Regions from separate parts of the uncultured Ligilactobacillus sp. genome, predicted to be linked through region 3. Evidence: predicted binding sites of a transcription regulator. Region 3 holds the regulator's gene; each other region holds the start of a gene.
The links. Region 3 encodes Rex, which represses fermentation and respiration genes when NADH is low (regulators of the CRP and FNR family bind a similar motif). Its sites were predicted from a motif close to TTGTGAANTANTTCACAA; they were not measured.

Region 1: the regulator Rex is predicted to act here: its motif matches at 1,970-1,987, upstream of adhE (bifunctional acetaldehyde-CoA/alcohol dehydrogenase).
Region 2: the regulator Rex is predicted to act here: its motif matches at 1,586-1,603, upstream of pdhA (pyruvate dehydrogenase (acetyl-transferring) E1 component subunit alpha).

Annotation. Positions count from the first base shown of each region.
Region 1 covers NZ_CAQLEL010000065.1:8,375-14,403, forward strand. The annotation lists gene Q9Q35_RS03595 (cation-translocating P-type ATPase) at 1-56, shown strand, start outside; gene Q9Q35_RS03600 (heavy-metal-associated domain-containing protein) at 72-266, shown strand; gene Q9Q35_RS03605 (hypothetical protein) at 394-1,677, shown strand; gene adhE (bifunctional acetaldehyde-CoA/alcohol dehydrogenase) at 2,051-4,741, shown strand; gene Q9Q35_RS03615 (MFS transporter) at 4,927-6,029, shown strand, end outside.
Region 2 covers NZ_CAQLEL010000074.1:20,316-26,344, reverse strand. The annotation lists gene Q9Q35_RS04730 (MFS transporter) at 1-1,301, opposite strand, end outside; gene pdhA (pyruvate dehydrogenase (acetyl-transferring) E1 component subunit alpha) at 1,841-2,941, shown strand; gene Q9Q35_RS04720 (alpha-ketoacid dehydrogenase subunit beta) at 2,941-3,918, shown strand; gene Q9Q35_RS04715 (dihydrolipoamide acetyltransferase family protein) at 3,934-5,208, shown strand; gene lpdA (dihydrolipoyl dehydrogenase) at 5,214-6,029, shown strand, end outside.
Region 3 covers NZ_CAQLEL010000081.1:12,148-18,176, reverse strand. The annotation lists gene groL (chaperonin GroEL) at 1-232, opposite strand, end outside; gene groES (co-chaperone GroES) at 279-563, opposite strand; gene Q9Q35_RS05545 (CPBP family intramembrane glutamic endopeptidase) at 772-1,410, shown strand; gene Q9Q35_RS05540 (redox-sensing transcriptional repressor Rex) at 1,449-2,078, opposite strand; gene Q9Q35_RS05535 (ATP-binding cassette domain-containing protein) at 2,248-4,206, shown strand; gene tsaD (tRNA (adenosine(37)-N6)-threonylcarbamoyltransferase complex transferase subunit TsaD) at 4,304-5,335, opposite strand; gene rimI (ribosomal protein S18-alanine N-acetyltransferase) at 5,314-5,916, opposite strand; gene tsaB (tRNA (adenosine(37)-N6)-threonylcarbamoyltransferase complex dimerization subunit type 1 TsaB) at 5,900-6,029, opposite strand, start outside.

The sequences.
Region 1 (6,029 bases), on a different contig from region 3:
GTTCGGTATCAGTTGTTTTGAATGCTTTGCGGTTGAACCGCGTAAAATTAAACTAAGTGAGGATGACAGTAATGGAAAAACATACAGTAAAAGTTGAAGGTATGAAATGTGAAGGTTGCGCTAAGAAAGTGCGTGAAAGTTTAAGTCGCGTCGTGAAAAATGTTAAGGTCGATTTGGAAAAGAAAACCGCTGAATATATCGGCGATGAAACGATCGATGGCTTGAACCAAACCTTGGATGGAACGCCATATTCAGTCAGCAAATAGTTACTTGATAAGATGTTGGTATTTTTGCCAACGTCTTATTTTTTTTCTTGTATATCTTTTACGAGTAGTGGTTTAGAATAGAAGTGTGGGCGAAAATTTTAGTAAATTAAGAAAGGGGAATCTGCAGATGCATGATTATCGCAAAGAAGTACAACAATTGCTCGATGTGATGGGGAATAGTGAGCAGGAACTAACTCTTGGTGCTAAAGCGATCCAGTTGATCTTACAAATGGCAGCTAAGGGAAGTTCAGCTAAAGTGATCGAAGAAAAGCAAACATCAGTAACACCTGAAGTAAAAGAAGATGAAGAGGAAGGTCCGCAGGCTCAGCCTGAAGGAGAAATTGGATCAAGATCAAAACTAGTAGAAAAAGTTGAAAAGGAGTCTAAACCAGCGGCAAAAAAAGTTGAACCGCTGGTGGATGAACCTACCGAAGAGAGCAAAGAAAAGGCTAAAATAGATCGAACTTCGCAAACTTTGCAAACTTTGTTGAGTGAAAAAGGTGATAGTCAAGCGTTGGACAATTGGGTGCAAAAAGACCCAAAGATCTTTGAGCGACTATTTGATATGGTAATGGTCTATAAAGTCTCAACGCGTCGGATCGGTTTTAAAGCCTATAATAAAAACAATAAAGAATTGAGATTTAGAGAAACGATCCGGAATCAATTCAATCCTAAAAATGGCGATGCGATCTTAGTCAGCAACGCCCATACGGATTCACCTCGGATCACAAAATTGATCAGACGACCAGCTGAGTCGTATTATCCTAATACGGTGACCTTTGATCGTGGGGTAGTTGAGGTCAACACCGATAATGAACTGATCGTTAAACGCAATGTAAGTGGGAAAAAGCTTCGAGTCGATGGCGAATTATTTGAGTATAAGATCCCAGCTCAAGCATATAATATCCATGAAGGCAGTATCGTGCGGTTGCGTTGGTATGCCCAATTGCGTGGTGAACGTCAAAATGAAGATATCTCGCTAGCTTGGGTCTATCCTGAACGCCAAGAAAAAGTCGCCACGCCAGCTCCAAAAAAAGAGAAGGGTCCTAAACCACAATATCAACCGACGATCGAATTTGATCTAGAAGGTAAGACAGTCGGGATCGTTGTCGGGCGCGAATTATATCGTGATAAATACGAAGCGATCATTGAGGCGCACAATGGTAAGATGCTGATGGTCGATGCATTCTATCATCGCCGTGATCCAGAAAATTATTTCTCACGGCGCTTGAATGAAGCGGATTATGTGATCATGGTCCAAAACCAAAATAAACACAACACGAGTTATGCTTTAGCCAAGATCAAGGATCAATTCCAAGGTTTTGCGGTGGCTAAGAATTTGACGGGGATCCAAGTAGAACAAGCTATCTATCGGGCGGTCAAGGGTCTACCGGCATTTGTAGCTGGTTAAACGTCGTATAATAACACGGGACTTATCAAGATGTGTCTTTGCATCGTGGTGAGTCCCGTGTTTGCATTGTCGAACACGGTTGCTGTAAATAAGATAAAAAATGCACAAAGTATTAGGTGTTAGCTAAAAAAATTATGGTTTTTTGATGGAGTTGCCTAAAAAAATGTTTTTTGGAGTATATGAACAAAAAGTTAATTTTTACATAAAGTAAGCGCTGTTTCGGCTGGGCGTATTTCTTGTTTAAGAAAGAGTAAAATAAATTGAAATCGGTATCAATAAGGGTTAATATAGTTAGTGAAAGTATTCACGAAAAAGTTTATCGAGTGAATTACTAGTCACTTTTAGTTTAATTATTTTGGGAGGTTCCAGATAGATGAGCAAAGAAAAGCCAAAGAAAAAAGTATTAACTCCAGAAGAAAAGGAAGCAAAGATGCAAGCAGCTCGCGTTTATACCGATGGCTTGGTCGAAAAAGCGTTAAAGGCAGAACAAGAATATGCGACCTTTACGCAAGAACAAGTTGATAAGATCGTAGCTGCCGCAGCTTTAGCTGGCTCTGAAGCAGCTTTGACTTTAGCTCACGAAGCAGTCGATGAAACTGGACGTGGGGTAGTTGAAGATAAGGATACTAAGAACCGGTTTGCGACAGAAAATATTTATAATTTGATCAAAAATGAAAAGACAGTCGGTGTCATTTCGGAAGATAAGATCAAAGGCCAAGTTAAGATCGCAGCTCCATTAGGTGTCTTAGCAGGGATCGTACCAACGACCAATCCAACTTCGACCACAATGTTCAAGGCTTTAATGGCTTTAAAGACTCGCAATGCGATCGTCTTTGCTTTCCACCCACAAGCACAAAACTGTTCAGTACACGCAGCTAAGATCATCTATGAGGCAGCACTAGCAGCTGGAGCACCAAAAAATATCATTCAATGGGTCGAAAAACCATCGCTTGAAAACACAACTGGTTTGATCCAAAATCCAAAGATCGCATCTATCTTGGCAACTGGTGGTCCAGGAATGGTCAATGCAGCGTTACGCTCAGGTAACCCGTCAATGGGTGTCGGTGCAGGTAACGGGGCGGTTTTTGTTGATCACACAGCCAACTTAGACCGTGCTGTCGAAGATCTTTTGATGTCTAAGCGTTTTGATAATGGGATGATCTGTGCGACAGAAAACTCAGCTGTTGTTGAAGCTCCAGTCTATGACGCTTGGTTACAAAAGATGCAAGAAAAAGGTGCATATTTAGTACCAAAAGAAGACTATGCTAAGATCGAAGATTTTGTCTTTAATGATAATCACGGGGTAAATGGTCCAGTCGCAGGTAAGAGTGCACGTTGGATCGCAGAACAAGCTGGTGTCTTTTTACCAGAAGATAAAGACGTGATGTTATTTGAATTAGATGCTAAAAACATCGGTGAAAAGTTATCCTCTGAAAAATTATCACCACTCTTGTCTATTTATAAAGCTAAAGACCGCAATGACGGTGTTAAGATCGTTGGTGCTTTGCTAGATTACCAAGGTGCAGGTCACAATGCTGCGATCCAGATCGGTTCTCAAACAGATCCATTTATCAATGAATTTAGTGACAAGATCAAGTCAGCTCGCATCTTAGTCAACCAACCAGATTCGATCGGTGGGATCGGTGATATTTATACGGATGCATTGCGTCCAAGTTTGACACTCGGAACAGGATCATGGGGGAAAAATTCATTGTCACATAACTTATCAACAGGTGATCTTTTGAACATTAAGACAGTTGCTAAACGTCGTAACCGTCCACAATGGGTACGCTTGCCAGAAAAGATCTACTATGAAAACAATGCGATCTCATATTTACAAGATGAGACAGAAGATATCAAGCGTGCCTTTATCGTAGCCGATCCAGGAATGGTCCAATTTGGCTTCGTTGATAAAGTTTACGATCAATTAGCAGTGCGTGATACACCAGTGAAAACGGCGCTTTACGGAACAGTAAAACCAGATCCAACATTAGGTCAAACGATCGAGATCGCCCGTCAAATGGCGGAATTTAAGCCAGATACAGTGATCGCTCTTGGTGGTGGTTCATCCTTGGATGCAGCTAAGATCGCACGTTATATCTATGAATACTCCTTAGATCAACCAGCTGGTTTCATGGATGACTACGATAAAGTCAGCGAATTGTTCTTATTGTTGCAACAAAAATTCGTTGATATTCGTAAACGGATCGTTAAATTCCACCATGCAACAGCAACTAAATTATTTGCGATCCCAACGACATCAGGTACTGGCTCAGAAGTGACACCATTTGCGGTCATCACTGATGATAAGACACACGTGAAGTATCCTTTGGCTGATTACGAATTGACACCACAAGTGGCGATCGTGGATCCAGAATTTGTTATGACTGTGCCAAAACGCACTGTTGCTCTTTCTGGGATAGATACTTTATCACATGCGTTAGAAGCATATGTTTCAGTGATGTCATCTGAATTTACCCGTCCATGGGCGCTTGAAGCGATCAAGTTAGTCTTTGAAAACTTAGTTGATTCATACAACTTTGATCCAAAGAACCCAACGGCTGCTGGTGAACAAGCACGTGAAAACATGCATTACGCTGCTACATTAGGTGGGATGGCATTTGCTAATGCCTTCTTGGGTATCAACCACTCGATCGCCCATAAAACAGGTGGGGAATTTGGGTTGCCACACGGTTTATGTATCTCGATCGCTATGCAACCAGTTATTCGCTTTAACGGTGCGTCCGGTAAGGTAAAACGTTCACCATATCCACGCTATGAAGTGTATCGTGCCCAAAAAGACTACGCTGACATTGCCCGTGCTTTAGGGCTCAAGGGCAACAGTGATGCTGAATTAGTTGAAGCATTATGTGCTCGGATCGCACAGTTGTTCAAAGATCTCGATGTTGAACCTAAGTTATCCGCTAATGGAGTTACAAAGGAACAATTTGAAGGGGCCTTGGATGAGATGGTCGATTTGATCTACAATGATCAATGTACACCAGCTAACCCACGCCAACCATTCTTAGAAGAGATCCGTGAGTTATTGTGGGAACAATTTTAATTAAATAACGTCCAAGGGCGAGTTTCAGGCGACTGAAACTCGCTCTTTTTGTTGTAAATAAAAGCTTACCAATTTTTATATAAAATTATATAACGATTAATTTGCTTTGTTTTTAATTAAAAAAAGGTTTGAAAAATAAAATGTGGCGGTGTATAATTTGAAAAAACAAGAGGAGGGGCCGATGCATGAAAAAGAATGTTACTCTTTTTATTACTAGTGACTTTATTTCCCAATTCAGTGCAGGGATCGTTTTAGCCGCTTTGAATTGGTATATGATCGATGTGTATCAGTCTAACAGTTTAGTAGCAACGATCGCTAACATTAATGTTATTGCTGGGTTGATAATTTCTCTAGTAGCAGTTGGATTACTAAAAAGGATGAATTCAAAGCGTATTGCATTGATGTCATACTTCTTTAGAGTTATTTTCGTAGCACTACCGTTGATATTACTAAAGCTAGGTATCGATGATCGTCTAGCGATCTACCTGTTAGCTTTGAGTAATGGTATTGGCTGGAATCTATATTTTCCAGCATCCAAAGATATCTTGAATAGTTTTACCGCCGAAGAAAATACACTACAGATCAATTCTTTTGCTGAAATTTCGATGCAAGTGGGGCTATTTTCTGCAGCACTAGTTTCGGGGATCTTGTATCGATATATCGGTTTTGAAAATATTTTGCTTTTAGGGACGTCTCTCTTTTTTGTAGCACTTGTTATTTTTGCTTTGGTGAAATATCAAGAATCAGATAAGGTAGAAGCGATAGAACAGCAAGGTGTTTTTGCTTATCTGATCGGACACAAGTGGTTATTGATACTAGGGTTAGTTTTATACATACCATTTATTGGTGCTAACGTTATTAACACAACGCTTCCTGGCTATATTCAAGCGCATTTATCCGGGAATTCGATCAGTTATGGTTTTACAGATACGATGTATGGCGTAGGTGCTTGTTTAGCAGGGGTTTTACTCCCAGTCATTGCTAAATTTATCAATAAAGAACACCTTATTTTTCCGTTATTTTCAATTGCTGTGTTACTAGGTATCGTTCTCGTGTTAAATCATAGTTTAGCTTTAACTGCCGGATATATTTTTTTATTGGGATCAGTCGGTCCAGCGATCCGAACGATCATCTATACTAGAACGATGGAGATAGTTCCTAGCAAGCTATTGGGTTCACTTGTATCTGTTTGGAATTTTATCAATCTGATTTTTCAATTTGGCGCTAACTATAGCGTAGGTAGGGTGATGGATATAGTTGGTCCTCAATGGGGATTTATGATCTATGC
Region 2 (6,029 bases), on a different contig from region 3:
AAAAAGCAGATAAAGACGCGTGAATAGCTTGATTTTTGGGTGATACTTTGACCGGCACTGCTTAACAATAGAGTCGCGACCATGACACCTAGACTACCAAGTAGCTGGCGGATCGTAGTCGTTAGTGCAGTTGCATGTGAGATCAAGTTTTTAGGGACGGAATTAGCTCCCAGAGTTGTAGCAGGCATCATGACAAAGGCGTTGCCCCCTTCGATCATCATTGAAAAGACGATCAAGAGCGGTAGTCCAAGGTGATCTTGCCATAAGAGCGATCCAGCCCAGCCACTGAGCAACATGCAGACTCCGATCAAAAGAACAGGTTTAAAGCCCCATTTATCGGACAGCTTACCGGTCACAGGATTTAATATGCTCAGTAAAACAGCAGGTAAGACCAAGGAAAGCCCAGAAGCTAACGGACTTAGACCGAGGATCTTTTGATAATAGAGCGGAAAAACGATCGTGACTACGATCAAGGAAACGTAAGAAAGCCCTGTTAGCAATAGCCCAATATCAAAATCTAAATATTTAACGATCCGCAATTCTAGGAGTGGTTCAGTCAGTTTTAGTTGACGATGGCAAAATGCTATCAGTAAACCAAGGCCTGAAAGTAAGAGTAAAGCACTTGATAGAAAGTGGGTGGGATCTTTAAAGGCAGTAAGTGCATATAGCACCATGCATAGCCCAGATCCTTCATAGAATAAAGAGCAAACATCTAATTGGGATGGCTTACGCTCCATGACATCACTGATCGTCACACAAGCGACCAAGAAGATCACGAGCATTAAAAAGCAAAATAGCCAAAAGAGATCTTGCCAACGTAAAAAATTTAAGACGATCCCAGAGATGATCGGCCCAACAGCTAAGGCTGAACCCATGACTAAACCAGCAACTCCCATAGTTTGTCCGCGCTTGTTTTTAGGAGTGATCGTCATCAAGATAGTTTGAAATGACGGAAACAAGATGCCGACAGCAGTAGCCTCTAACAAGCGCCCTAATAGTGCGAGCCAAAAAGTTGGGGCAAAAATTATCATTAAGGTGCCGATCCCAAAGAGGGCTAAGACACTGAGATAGAGATGTTTAAAAGAAATATTACTGAGAAGCCATGGGCTGACTGGTATCATCACGCACATCATTAACATAAAGCCTGTCGTCAACCATTGAATCGTTGCGGCATCAACAGTAAAGAAGTGCATCAAGGCAGGATAAGCAGTTGAAAGTGCTGATTGACTGATCGACATGGTAAAGGTCCCTGCCAATAGGGTAAAAATAAATAGTTTTCGCTTAGTTTCTGTGAGCTCCATTTGATCATCTACTTTCTAAATATGTAAAAAAGTCCGAATTTTAATTTCGGACTTTTTTATAGCATCAAGGATCATTTTTCGCGATGCTTTTTAGCTTCTTGTTCTTTTTCTTCGTTTTCACGACGTCTAGCATCGTTTAGACGGTTTTCTTCAAGCCGATGTTCGAGCTTGGAATCATTACGACGTGTCATATATAAAACTTCCCTTCTACATCTACAAAAATATTATAGTTCTAATGTCTATAAGTTACAAATAAAACGATCCAGAGTAAAACGTTGGTAATATTGTGATTTAATTTAAAAAATTAAAACATATTTTAAGCTAGATGTTTGTGATAAAAGTAACATTGTCTACAAGATAAAAAAAGTTTACGCACGAAATATTGCACAAAATCAATATTTCTAAGGCGTCGGACAACAAATTAAAGAGTGCACAAAATTAACATTTAGTGAACAATACGTTATAATTGACAATGTAAGCGCTGTACAAAGATTGAAAATAAGATTGATTCCTTATGTTTGAAGAAAGGAAGTTTTAAAATGGCACAAAAAATTGATTTTGAAGCGTTAAAGACGATCTCCCCTAGTGAAATTAAACCGCTTCAAGTTTTGGATGAAAATGGTAAAGTGATCGATCCAAACTTTTTCCCAGATCTAAGTGATGAACAGATCGTGGAATTGTTTAAACAAATGTTGTGGTCACGTGTACTAGACGAACGTTCTACCAAGTTGAATCGTCAAGGGCGTTTAGGCTTTTTTGCTCCAACTGCTGGGGAAGAAGCATCTCAGATCGCATCTGAATTTGCGATGGAAAAGACAGATTTCTTATTGCCAGCTTATCGTGATGTTCCTCAATTAGTCTTACATGGGCTACCTTTGGAAAAGGCTTTCTTATGGTCACGTGGGCATGTTTTAGGAAATGAATATCCAGAAGATCTAGCTGCTTTACCACCACAGATCATTATCGGGGCTCAATACGTTCAAGCTGCTGGTGTGGCTTTAGGGTTCAAGAAAAAAGGCGCTAAGAATGTAGCGTATACGTATACTGGTGATGGTGGTACTTCCCAAGGTGATTTTTACGAAGGGATCAACTTTGCAGGTGCATATCAAGCACCTGCGATCTTTGTTGTGCAAAATAACGGTTATGCGATCTCGGTACCAAGAGCAGTTCAAACTGCGGCTCCAACCTTAGCGCAAAAAGGTCTAGCTGCTGGGATCCCAGGTATCCAAGTTGATGGGATGGATGCTTTGGCAGTATATTTAGTCATGAGCGAGGCACGTAAATACAGTGTAGAGGGCAATGGGCCAGTCTTGATCGAGACTTTGACGTATCGATTTGGTCCACATACACTTTCTGGTGATGATCCGCATCGTTATCGGACCGCTGATGAAGAAGCTGAATGGGAAAAGAAAGACCCATTGGTAAGATTGCGCACGTATTTAGATGAAAAAGGTCTCTGGTCAGAAGAACAAGAAGAAGCTTACATTGAAGAAGTAAATGAACAGATCAATGAAGCAATGAAAAAGACTGAACAAGCACCAAAACAAAAGGTGAGTGAATATCTTCAAAATGTCTTTGTAGAAACACCACCGACTTTAGAGGAACAAATTGCAAAATTTGCGGCTAAGGAGGAAGCATAATGGCTAAAACAACGATGATCAAAGCAATTACACAAGCTTTGGAAGATGAATTGAAACGCGATAAAAATGTTTTGGTATTTGGTGAAGACGTTGGTCGAAATGGTGGTGTTTTTCGCGCTACTGATGGTTTACAAGAAAAAGTCGGTGAAGATCAAGTCTTTGATACGCCCTTAGCTGAATCGGGGATCGGTGGTCTAGCAGTTGGGTTAGCCTTGACAGGTTTTCGCCCTGTTCCTGAGATCCAATTCTTTGGTTTTGTCTTTGAAGTTATGGATGAGATCGCAGCTCAGATCGCTCGGACACGGTTCCGTTTAGGTGGTACCCGTAAAATGCCAGTGACTATCAGAGCGCCGTTTGGTGGTGGGGTCCATACGCCAGAACTACACTCTGATAGTTTGGAAGGTCTGATGGCACAAACGCCTGGGTTAAAGGTAGTTATTCCAAGTGATCCATACGATGCCAAGGGCTTATTGACGGCAGCGATCCGCTCAGATGATCCAGTCGTTTTCTTAGAGCATATGAAATTATACCGCTCTTTCAAACAAGAAGTTCCAGATGAATCCTACACCGTAGCCTTAGATAAAGCTGCGGTCAAGCGTGAAGGTAAAGATGTAACGATCATTTCCTACGGTTATATGGTCCATGAAAGTTTACGGGCTGCTGATGAATTAGCTAAAGAAGGTATCGAAGCAGAAGTCGTTGATCTGCGTACAGTTTCACCATTGGATGAAGAAACGATCTTAGAGTCAGTCAAACGCACTGGACGAGTTGTTTTGGTCCAAGAAGCACAACGTCAAGCAGGGATCAATTCTCAAGTAGCAGCTTTGATCGCCGAAAAAGGTATTTTATCATTAGAAGCACCGATCGCTCGGGTCGATGCACCGGATACACCATATCCATTTAGCGATGCTGAAACGATCTGGTTACCAAATAAACAAGATATCATTGAAAAAGTAAAAGAAACGGTCAATTTCTAGGAAAGGTGAAGATCTATGAGTAAATATCAATTTAAACTCCCAGATATTGGAGAGGGGATCGCTGAAGGTGTGATCGGTGAATGGCACGTTAAAGTCGGCGATACGATCAAAGAAGATGATGATCTAGTTCAAATCGAAAATGATAAATCCGTCGAAGAAATTCCTAGCCCTGTAGCCGGAAAAGTAACTGCGATCGTGGTTTCAGAAGGTGAAACGGCTGAAGTTGGTGATGTTTTAGTCGAGCTAGAAGTCGCTGAAGGCTTAGGCAATGTTGATGCTAGTGTAGCTAAAGTAGAAGAACCAGCTCAACCAGCGGTAAAAACGGACGCAAAACAAACAAATGAAGCTCCTGTTGAAGTATCTGTTCAAGATCATTCCTTGCCAGTTTTAGCGATGCCATCAGTGCGCAAATTTGCACGTGAAAATGGGGTCGATCTGGCTAAGATCAAGGGTACTGGACGCCATGGACAAGTAACTAAAGCTGATATCAAACAAGCTTTGAGTCTACCACAAGATACACCAGTAACAACATCAGAAGCTAAAACAAAAGAACCAGTTGTTGCTTTACCAGCTAGTGCAAGTGCAAAATGGCCTGAAACAGTTGAAAAGATGTCGCCGATCAGAAAAGCAACTGCTAATGCAATGGTACGTTCAGTTTCACAGATCCCACATGTACATGTCTTTGATGAAGTTGTCGTGGATAAACTTTGGGATCATCGTAAGAAGTATAAGGAATTGGCAGCAACGCGTGGTGTCAAATTGACCTTTATGGCTTATATGGTCAAAGCTTTAGCCGTGATCATGAAAGAATTTCCGATCTTCAACAGTTCGGTCAATATGCAAGATCAAACGATCGCTTATAAAGATTATGTCAATGTAGGTATCGCGACTGATACGGACCATGGGCTCTTTGTTCCAAATGTAAAACATGCTGATTCCTTGAGCCTGTTTGGGATCGCAAAACAGATCTCGGAAAATACAGCCAAAGCTAAAGAAAATAAATTATCACGTGATGATATGGATCATACTGGCATGTCGATCACCAATATTGGTTCGGTCGGTGGAGGGTTCTTTACACCGATCATCAATTGGCCTGAAGTTGCGATCTTAGGTATGGGTAAGATCACTAAAGAAGCTGTTGTGGTGGATGATGAAGTTCAGATCGCACGTGTCTTGAAGTTATCATTGGCTTTTGATCATCGTGTGATCGATGGTGCGACAGCCCAAAAAGCAGTCAACCGACTCAAAGAATTATTGGCAGACCCAGAATTGTTATTAATGGAAGGATGAGCTAGATGGTAGTTGGAGATTTTTCAATTGAATTAGATACAGTCGTGATCGGTGCGGGCCCTGGTGGGTATGTAGCTGCGATCCACGCAGCCGAATTAGGCCAAAAGGTAACTGTGATCGAACGTGAATTTATCGGTGGTGTCTGCTTGAATGTAGGATGTATCCCATCGAAGGCATTGATCGAAGCAGCTCACCACTACCAATACGCAATGCACTCCCAAGACATGGGACTCCAAGTAACAGCAGCTAAACTTGATTTCAATAAAACGATCGAGTGGAAAAATAGTGTTGTTTCTAAACTCACGGGTGGGGTCGCATCGCTATTTAAAAAGCATCAGATCGATGTTGTTTGGGGCGATGCCTTCTTGAAAGATGACCATGAATTACGCGTGATCGATAAGGAAGGCCATGCCCAAACATATAGTTTCAATAATTTGATCATAGCCACAGGAAGTCATCCGATCGAGATCCCTAACTTTAAGTTCAAAGGTCGTGTCTTAGATTCAACGGGTGCACTCAATTTACGTGAAGTTCCAAAAGAATTAGTCGTCGTTGGTGGCGGTTATATTGGGTGTGAATTAGCTTCGGCATATGCCAACTTAGGTTCACATGTAACGATCCTTGAAGGTGGTCCGATGATCTTAGCTAACTATGAAAAAGATCTTGTTAAAGTGGTCGAACATCACTTTAGCAAACAAGGTGTAGATATCTACACCAATGCTTTGGCTAAAAACGCTGAGCAAACAGATGATAATGTCAAGGTCACCTTTGAGATCGATGGTAAAGCTCAAGAGATCACGGCTGATTATGTGATCGTTTCG
Region 3 (6,029 bases):
AAGCTACTTCAGCTACAAGCTTAGCACCCATATTTTCAAAATGATCTTCTAATTCGATCGCCTTAGCGATCGTTACACCATCATTTGTGATCGTTGGTGTGCCGTATGATTGTTCCAAAACAACATTACGACCCTTAGGACCGATCGTTGATTTTACAGTATCAGCTAACTTATCTACACCAGCAAGCATCTTTGCGCGTGCATCTTCTGAAAACTTGATTTCTTTTGCCATTTCTAATTCACCTCATACGAATTAAATTCAATGTTTACTTATATATTTATTCCACAACGGCAAGAATATCTTTTTCGTGCATTACTAAATATTCTTGACCTTCAAATTCAACTTGAGCACCAGCGTACTTGTCAAAAACGACAACATCACCGACTTTAAGTGTCATTTCTAATTTTTTGCCATCATCAAGGATACGTCCCGTACCAACAGCAACAACTTTAGCTGTTTGTGGTTTTTCTTTAGCACCGCCAGCTAAAACGATCCCACCCACAGTTTTTTCTTCTTCTTTTTCGACCTCTAAAATCACGCGATCTCCTAATGGTTTAAGCACGTTATATCCCTCCAAATTCTTTTTAGCACTCTAACAACCTGAGTGCTAATCGATTACAACTATTACTATACTAACTTTACTTTTAAATTGCAAGTATTTTATCACTCATACCCCAAGAGTGCTAAAATATTTTTGAAATTGGTTTGAATAAATAGCGGTAAAAACATATAATCTAACTATTGAAACTTTATAGTTAGGATCTTTATTGATGAAAAAACAGTTACAGTTAAATTCACTTATCATTTTAAGTATCTATTGTGGCACAATGACTCTGCCCCCTTTATTGTGGATGATCTTCAAAAATGCCTGGTATTACCCAGCCGTGACCGTTTTAGATCTCATTGGTTGTTGTATGATGCTCTACTTGGCGCACAAATTTCCTTTTAAAGATCGTTTTTTGCGCACTTCAAAAAAGCTTGCACTTCGCCAAGAAATCTATTACATTATTTTTGGTACACTAGCGCTTGTTTTGTTGCAATGGCTAAGTTCATATATAGAGATCAATTTTCTCGGACAGCCTAGTTATTCGGCTAATACTGGGTATCTTTTGGCAGTTCTTACCAAATATCCATATTATTTGGTAAATATTGTCATTTTAGCTCCGATCATGGAAGAATTCGTCTTTCGCAAAGTCTTATTTGCTAATCTCGGCTCCGTGATCGACCCAATAGGAGCTGCCCTTGCCTCTAGTTTACTCTTTAGTTTCGCTCATCAAGACGGACATTATTTGACTTATGCTGGTATTGGACTGGTACTTTGTTTTCTATATGCTAAGACAGGCCGTTTACGCATCACGATCTTAGCCCATAGCTTAATGAACTTGCTTATTATTATAAGTGCTTGGTAACAAAAAAGGATGTGTGGTACACACATCCTTTTTCATAGTTATTCAAAGTGTTGCAAAAAATAGATCAAGGTCTGCAATTCATTAGTCAGATCGACATTTTGGACGCGAACATCGTTAGGGACCGTGATCCGCAATGGAGTAAAGTTCAAGATCCCCTTGATGCCTGCTGCAACTAATTCATCAGTCACGGTCTGAGCTTTATCAGCTGGAACCGTCAAGATCGCGATCTCTATTTGCTGTAGTTGGAGTTGCTCTTGCATATCTTCCATCGGATAGACTGGGATCCCACTTTGGATCAAACCAGTGATCTTTGGGTCGATATCAAAGGCCGCACTGATCCGCGCGTTATTGCTCTTGTGAAAGTTATAATTCAATAACGCATGGCCTAGATTGCCCACTCCGATCAAAGCTACATTATTTAATTTATCTTGACGTAGCGTTTTTTTGAAAAATGCTTGCAAGCTTGTGATATCATAACCGTAGCCACGCTTGCCTAAAGCACCAAAATATGAGAGATCACGTCGGATCGTTGCTGGATCTATCTTAACAGCTTCAGCTAATTCAGTCGAAGAGACATGCTTTTTACCAGCATCCGCTAAAATATTGAGATAGCGGTAATAGATCGGCAAACGTTTTGCCGTTGCCTTAGGAATATTTGGGTTCACCATCTAGTTTCTCCTCTCAGATTACTCAATATGATAAATTTTAGCATAACAACTGTACTAAAAAAATTAAAAAATTGTAAATTAATTCACAATGTAACTAATAATTGCTGTCTTAGCGCAGTTTTAATTTTTTAACTTTGTGAATCGACTAATTATTCAAGTAGGTGAAAAAATGATTTTATTACAAGCACAACAAGTCGCTCGCCATTTTGGTGCGGATGTCTTATTTGAAAATATCGATCTCGATATTCAGGAACATTCTCGTATCGCTTTGGTCGGAAAAAACGGTGCCGGTAAATCGACACTTTTAAAAATGATCATCGGTGAACAGGCTCCTGACAAAGGTCAGATCGTAACAAAAAAAGGCTTAACAATGGGCTATCTTGCCCAAAATACTGGGCTTGAATCCGATAAGACGATCTATGAAGAAATGCTTAGCGTCTTTGATAATTTACGCCAAATGGAACAAGATCTCCACAAATTAGAGGCACAGATCGCTGATCCAAATGCAGATCATGCCTCAAAAGCTTATCAACAATTACTAAGTCGCTATGATCAACTATTACATGATTTTAAAGAGCAAAACGGCTATGGTTATGAAAATGAGATCCGTTCTGTTTTACACGGTTTTCATTTTTATCCAGAAGATCACGAGCGCCCGATCGCCTCGCTTTCTGGAGGCCAAAAGACCCGCCTTGCCTTGGCTAAATTACTTTTGGAAAAACGCGATCTTTTGATCTTAGACGAACCAACTAACCACTTAGATATTGAAACTTTAACTTGGTTAGAAGCTTATATCCAAAATTATCAAGGCGCTCTCTTGATCGTTTCTCATGACCGCTATTTTCTAGATAAGATCGTCAATGAAGTTTATGAGATCACACATGGTAAAGCTCACTACTACAAAGGAAATTATTCCAACTATATCACGGAACGTGAAAAAAGAGCTCAGTTAGCGTGGAAGAACTATGAAAAACAACAGACCGAGATCCATAAACTCGAAGATTTCGTCAACAAAAATCTCGTGCGGGCTTCTACAACTAAACGAGCTCAAAGCAAACGTAAACAGCTCGAAAAAATGGATCGCCTCGATCGTCCTGAAGGGCCTGAAAAAAATATGCATTTTCGCTTCAAAGCTGAGCAAGAAAGTGGCAATGTCGTTTTAACAGTCAGTGACGGCGCGATCGGCTATGATGGTCAGATCATTTCCGAACCGATCAACTTTGAACTGCGCAAACGCCAAATATTTGCAGTCGTGGGACCAAACGGGATCGGTAAATCGACCTTGTTAAAAAGTATTCTTGGTAAACGACCCTTCATCAAAGGAAAAGCTACGTTTGGTACCAATGTCCATCCCGGTTACTACGATCAAGAGCAACACAATCTTCACCCACAAAAAACCGTCTTAAATGAACTTTGGGATGATCATCCAACGACACCTGAAAAAGATATCCGTTCGATCCTAGGGAGCTTTCTTTTCAGTGGTGACGATGTCAAAAAGATGGTCCACAGTCTATCTGGGGGCGAAAAAGCGCGTTTATTACTGACAAAACTTGCGATGAAACACGATAATTTCCTAATTCTAGACGAACCGACCAACCATTTAGATATTGACAGTAAAGAGGTCTTAGAGCAAGCTATCAAAGAATTTGACGGCACGATCCTCTTAGTCTCACACGACCGTTATTTCATCAACAAAGTAGCCACCAGCGTCTTAGAGATCGCTCCAACTGGTAGCACACTTTATTTAGGTGATTACGACTATTATGTAGCTAAAAAAGAAGAACAAGCTGAGTTAGCTCAAGCAAAGGCCAAAGCAACACAGTCTGTAGTCGTAACTAAAAAAGAGATATCCGCTGGGAAACAAAGCTATGCTCAAAGTAAAGAGCATCAAAAAATGGAACGCAAACTCACACGTAAAGTCGCTGAATTAGAAGCTAGAGTTGAAGAACTCGATGAAAATAAAACTGAATTAGAACAAGCGATGGCATTACCAGAAAACTTCAATGACCTCGATAAGATGGCAAAATTACAAGCACAGCTCGAAACGATCACGACCCAATTAGCAAAAGCAGAAGCATCTTGGGAAAACAGCAGCATGGAACTAGAAAATTTCAACCGCAAAAACTAGAACAGTGCAGATAACTCCTAGAAAATAACGCGGGCCTCACTATGCAAGATCATAGTGGGGCCCGCGTTATTCATATAGCTCTGATCACTTCTATTATCTAGTTTTCTTCTAACCAATCAAATTCTAAACTCGGGTCAGCATTTAGGTCTAAGTTAGCAAAGATCTTATCATTGTAAGCCGCATAACCAGCAGCACCGATCATCGCCGCATTATCACCACAAAGTTTTAAAGGTGCTTTTAATAATTCAACATCTTCAAAGCGTTTCAACTCTTCATCTAAACGATCACGTAAACCTTGATTAGCTGCCACACCACCAGCCAAGATCAATTGTTTGACCGGATAATTCTCCAATGCACGGACTGTTTTTTGAGCTAAAACATCAACAACGCTTTGTTGGAAACTAGCCGCTAAGTCAGCTTTATCCAAGATCTCTTTTACTTGATCAGCATGATGGACTGTATTGATGAAGGCACTCTTTAATCCACTAAAACTGAAGTCATAGTTGTCCTCTTTTTCCATTGCACGTGGGAAATCAAAAGTATCTCTACCTTTATGTGCTAATTCATCTATCTCTTTTCCAGCTGGATACGCTAATCCTAAAACGCGTCCGACCTTATCATACGCTTCACCCGCCGCATCATCACGCGTCTCACCAATGATCTTAAAGTCATTTGGTCCAGCAAGGTAAACTAATTCCGTATGTCCACCTGAAACAAGTAATGCTAAAGCTGGAAATTTGATCTCACCAGCAAAATTGGCAGCATAGATATGCCCCGCCATATGATTGACCGGGATCAAGGGAAGATCATGTGCAAAAGCGATCATCTTAGCGGCTGTGACCCCAACTAATAATGATCCCACTAAGCCTGGGCCATAAGTCACAGCTACAGCATCCAAATCAGCATAGGTCACATCAGCTTGTTCTAAGGCATCTGCAATACATAAGGTTATCTGTTCAATATGGTGTCGACTAGCAACTTCGGGAACAACGCCCCCGAAACGCTTGTGACTCTTGATCTGGGTCGCAACGATATTTGATAAGATCTTATTACCATTTTCGATCACCGCAACGCTCGTCTCATCACAGCTTGATTCAAAAGCCAAAATCAAATTCCGATTTTTTTCCATCCTTTTTCAACTCTCTTTTTTAAATTTCTATTTACCAAGTTATAGCTGTACTCTAACCCATCTTCATCTTTGTAATAAGCATTTTTGACAGCTACTTCTTTAAAGCCAGCTCGTCTATATAACGCTTGTGCTTCTAAATTGCTACGTCTGACATCTAAGCTCAAACGGCGGCACCCATATTTTTTAGCTTCGATCTGCAAAGTCTCTAACATCATCAGACCTAATCCTTGATGTTGATATTCTGGTAAAACTGCAATGTTAGTCACATGTGCTTCACTAGGACCATAAGTAAGGTCACACCCTGCAAAAGCTACCATGCGATCTTCATAGCGCACAACGATATAAAGAGAGGTCATTTTATTTTGAATGTGCTTTTCAAAATCTTCGTAGCTCCAAGGTCGATCTCCAGCATATACTGAACTTTCGATCTCAAGCATTTCAGCAATATCCGGGACGATCGCACGGCACATCAAATAATTTTTATCCTCAACGACTACATTATGACAACCAAAATCTAAATTAGGTGTTGGTTGAACTGGTTTTAGCAACGCCAAAAGTTTATCTTTATACTTTTTCAACATAAGAATCCGCTTGATCCTTTCCAGGGTGTTTTTCCATCCATTGTACTTCTGCTTGTGTCAAACGTAAATAATGCGGTACAAATGTCAAAGTATCCGCTACAGAGCGATCTTTG